Regions from separate parts of the Nocardiopsis sp. SBT366 genome, predicted to be linked through region 2. Evidence: riboswitches for the same ligand, from Rfam matches in the RefSeq annotation. Region 2 holds a riboswitch; the other holds the start of a gene.
What was found. A riboswitch is a leader RNA that binds a small molecule or an ion and turns the genes downstream of it on or off. The one in region 2 is predicted to bind S-adenosylmethionine.
Positions count from the first base shown of each region.

Region 1: linked by a shared signal. The riboswitch ahead of thrC (threonine synthase) and the one ahead of ADX84_RS11180 (PotD/PotF family extracellular solute-binding protein) in region 2 are both predicted to bind S-adenosylmethionine.

Region 1 is NZ_LAVM01000017.1:29,139-31,332, forward strand. Features, by position in the region: gene thrC (threonine synthase) at 1-1,104, opposite strand, end outside; SAM riboswitch class I at 1,118-1,258, opposite strand; gene ADX84_RS07375 (trehalose-6-phosphate synthase) at 1,529-2,194, shown strand, end outside.
Region 2 is NZ_LAVM01000029.1:34,116-36,309, reverse strand. Features, by position in the region: gene ADX84_RS11180 (PotD/PotF family extracellular solute-binding protein) at 1-933, opposite strand, end outside; SAM riboswitch class IV at 992-1,110, opposite strand; gene ADX84_RS11175 (thioesterase family protein) at 1,273-2,049, shown strand.

The sequences.
Region 1 (2,194 bases), on a different contig from region 2:
GAGGACACCGGTGGTCACACCGCCCGCCGTCTCCGCGAAGATCCCCTCCGTGCGGGCCAGCAGCTTGATGGCGTCGACGATCTCGTCGTCACCCACGTGTTCGATCGCCCCGCCGGTGCGGTTGGCGATGTCCAGCACGTACGGGCCGTCCGCGGGGTTGCCGATCGCCAGCGACTTCGCGATGGTGTCCGGCTTGACCGGCTGGATGACGTCGTGCCCGTCGGCCCAGGCGCGGGCGACCGGCGAGCAGCCCGTGGCCTGCGCGCCGAACACCTTGTAGGGGCGGTCCTCGACGAGGCCGACCCTGATCAGTTCCTGGAAGCCCTTGTCGATCTTGGTGAGCTGCGATCCGGAGGCGATCGGAATGACGATCTGCTCGGGCAGGCGCCAGCCGAGCTGCTCGGCGATCTCGTAGGCCAGCGTCTTGGAGCCCTCGGCGTAGTACGGCCGCAGGTTGACGTTGGTGAAGCCCCAGCTCTCGCCCGCCTCGTCGCCGATGAGCTCGGAGCAGAAGCGGTTGACGTCGTCGTAGTTGCCGTCGATGGCCACGACCTTCCCGCCGTAGACGGCGGCCATCACGACCTTGCCCTCCTCCAGACCGGCCGGGATGAACACGCACGAGTCGAATCCGGCACGCGCGGCGGCGGCGCCCACGGCACCGGCGAGGTTGCCGGTGGAGGAGCAGGAGAGGGTGGTGAACCCGAAGGTGCGGGCGGCCTCGACTGCGATCGCGACCACGCGGTCCTTGAAGGAGTGCGTGGGGTTGGCGGAGTCGTCCTTGACGTGCAGGGAGCGCAGGCCGAGTTCGGCGGCGAGGCGGTCGGCCCGGACGAGGGGGGTGAGGCCGGGGTTCATGTTGGGCAGGTCGGCCACGTTGTCGGGGACCGGGAGGAGGGAGCGGTAGCGCCAGATGTTCTTGGGGCCGCTCTCGATCTGCTCGCGGGTGACGGGCCCGAAGTCGTAGGCGATCTCCAGGGGGCCGAAACAGAACTGGCAGGCGAAGCTCGGCGAGAGTTCGTAGCGCTCACCGCACTCCCGACAGGACAGCGCGGTCCCGGGACCGAAGGCGCGAACGGAGGTGGGTTCAGCGGCGGCAATCGCCATGGCGAGGCGTCTCCCCTCATCTTCCCTGGTGGCCACCTTGACCCCAGGCCGGAGTTGGCACCTGCCTCGACGGGTCGCGTTGATCGCGGTTCCACATGTCGAGATGGTTGCCGGGGCTTCGCAGGGCCGGTCCCTCCACCCCTCTGGATGAGCAATATGAAGTTGTGGCGGTTCTTCTCCGAGAACGCACCGTCACTGTAACTGAGGTGCTGACCGATTTTCCACGCCGGGTGATCCGGATTACACAAAGCGGCTCGAATGCTGAGACGACACCGTCCACGTGCGGCGCGACCCGAGTACGGAACCGGCTCCCCTGTGACGGTGTCCACCGTTGCCCGCGAGGGGGTTTGGGGCGACTGTCCCTAGGCGAGACCTAGGAGGAGTGCGTGATCCCCAGAGCATCCTTCGTCGAGAGGACGACCACGTGGACAAGGCTCAGATCCTCATAGCCTCCAACAGGGGCCCGGTCTCCTTCTCCACCGCCGACGACGGCTCGCTTGAGCACCGTCGGGGCGGCGGAGGACTGGTCTCGGGGATGATCTCCGTGGCCACCGAGATCGACGGACTGTGGGTGTGCGCGGCCCTGTCGGACGCCGACCGCCGCGCCGCCACCGAGGCGCCGGGGGCCCGCCTGGACCTCGCGCACGACCTCGACGGCATGCGAGTCCACATGTTGGACATCCCTGAGACGACCTTCTCGGGCGCCTACACCGGGGTGGCCAACTCGACCCTGTGGTTCGTGCAGCACATGCTGTACGACACCCCGAACAAGCCCTCCTTCGGCTCGGAGTTCCGCAGCCAGTGGGAGGACTACGCCGCCTACAACAACGCCTTCGCGGAGGCGCTGGTCAGCGGTGCCGCCGAGAACGCGCGCGTGGCCGTGCAGGACTACCACCTGGCGCTGGTGCCGCGCATCCTGCGCGCCCGCCGACCGGACCTGCGGATCGCCCACTTCTCGCACACTCCGTGGGCCCCGCCCGAGTACTTCCGGATGCTGCCCACCCAGGTGGCCCGGGAGCTGCTGGAGGGGATGCTCGGCGCCGACAGGCTGGGGTTCCTGAGCCCGCGCTGGGCCGACGCGTTCCTGCGC
Region 2 (2,194 bases):
GCCCTCGGCGAACGGCTTCTGGTGTTCGGCGGAGGTCAGGTAGTCGAGGAACGCGTAGACGTTCTCGCGGTTCTGGGTGCCCTCGGCCACGTAGTAGGAGGTCAGGGCGCCCACAGCACCGGACTCGGGGTAGGTGAAGCCGATCGGCTGCCCCTCCTGCTCCATGGCGGTCGCGCGCCCGTCCCAGAACGGGACGATCCAGGCGTCGCCGTTCTGGAGCACGGTGCCGACGTTGCCGGCGTCGGAGGGGTAGGCGGACACGCAGTCCTGGAGCTCCTCCAGGCGCTCGAAGGCGCGATCCACGGCCGCGGGGTCGGACAGGTCCCCGCCTTCGGAGGCCACCAGGCCGGAGAAGAACTGGAGGCCGATGTTGTAGGTCAGCGGGGGCAGGGCCACGTGGCCGCAGTACTGCTCGTCGAAGATGTCCTCCCAGTCCTGCGGGGGTTCCTCGACGAGGTCGGTGCGGTAGACCAGCCCGGCCGAGCCGGTGGTGAGGGGAGCCCCGTAGGAGGTACCGTCCACGGTGGACTGCTCCACCAGCACCGGGTCGAGTTCGGACCAGTGCGCCAGGGCGTCGGGGTCCAGGGGCTGGACGAGGTCGTTGGTGACGGCCTGGTGGAAGGTCTCCGAGGTGAGCGCGACCAGGTCGAAGGGGGGATTCTCGCCCCCGGCGGCACGCATCTGGGTGACCCACTCGCCGTCGGCGCCGGTGACCACGTTGACCTTGATCCCGGTCTCCTCCTCGAAGGGCTCGACGAAGGAGGAGGTGAAGAGTTCGCCCCAGGGACCGGCGAACGCGGTGACGGTGATCTCGCCGCCTCCGGAGCCGTCCTGGGCGGAGGTGTCGATCCCGCCGCAGGCGGTGGCACCGACGAGCAGCAGGGCGCCGCCCGCGGCGTGGAGAGGGAGTCCCAGTCCTCGGGGTACTCGCATCGTTCTTCCTTTCACCGTTTCGGGATCGAGGTACACGGCGGGGCGAGTGGAGGAGGGACTCCTGCGCTTGCCGTCGGAGCGCCGATGCTCCGAGGACCGTGTCCTCACCCGGGGCACCCCACCGCAGCGGAGGGTTGCCGTCCAGCCAGCCGGGGCTTGTCGCTGGAACTCATGACCAGCAGGAACGTACCACGAAAACCACTTTTCCTACCAAAAAGGTTACAAGCACCACTTTTCCCAGGGGCACCACTGGCCCCAATCGGCGGCCTCCGGCGGCGGGACGGTTCGAACGGTGGTGGATGATGCTGGAGGCACGAAACCGTCGGACAGGAGGGCACCTTGGGCCAGAACGCGTACTTCGTCCGGGCCGGCACCGACCGATACCTGCCCACCGAACACGTCAGTGGCGCCTGGAACACGGCCGAACAGCACTTCAGCCCCCTGGGCGGGCTGATCGCCCACGTGATCGAGTCCCACTCCGCCGGGAGGGGGCTGCTGCTCTCGCGGATCTCCTTCGACATCCTGGGCCGACTCCCGATGGTCGAGTGCCGCGTTGAGGTGGAGACCCTCCGCCCCGGGCGCACCATCGAACTGGTGGAGGCCCGCGTCTTCGCCGAGGACCGCATGGTGGTGCGGGCCCGGGCCTGGCTCCTGGCCCCGGGAGACACCAGCGAGGTCGCGGGCGGCGCCGCCGGTCCGCTGCCGGCCCCGGAGGGACTCAAGCAGCGCCAGATGAGCTCGCTCTGGCCGGGCGGCTACATCGCCTCGCTGGACGTGCGACCCGTCGGCGAACCCGGACGAGGCCGCGGCACGGCCTGGCTCACGACCGGCGTGGAGCTGGTCCAAGGCGAACAGACCGGTCCGGTGGCCTCCTACGTCGCCTTGGTGGACACCGCCAACGGCGTCGCCGTGCGACAGGCGCCGACGGAGTGGATGTTCCCGAACGTGGACCTGACCGTGCACCTGCACCGCCGACCGGAGGGCCCCTGGGTGGGGCTGGACACCCGGGTGGTGTTCGGGCCCGAGGGTCTGGGGCTGACCAGCACGGTGCTGCACGACCGGCTCGGCGAGGTCGGGACCGCCGAGCAGTGCCTCACGGTGCGCCCGCTGAGCTGAGGGAGCCCGTGTCGGCGCGCGCCTGTCGGCCGTCCGGGTGGCTGGTTGCGGGGCACGGCTCGAACACGCGGACTGGCCGGTGGGGAGATCGGCGAACGCCTCCGTGAGTCGTTCGTCCTGGTACCGGTGTCGGGCATGGCGCTCT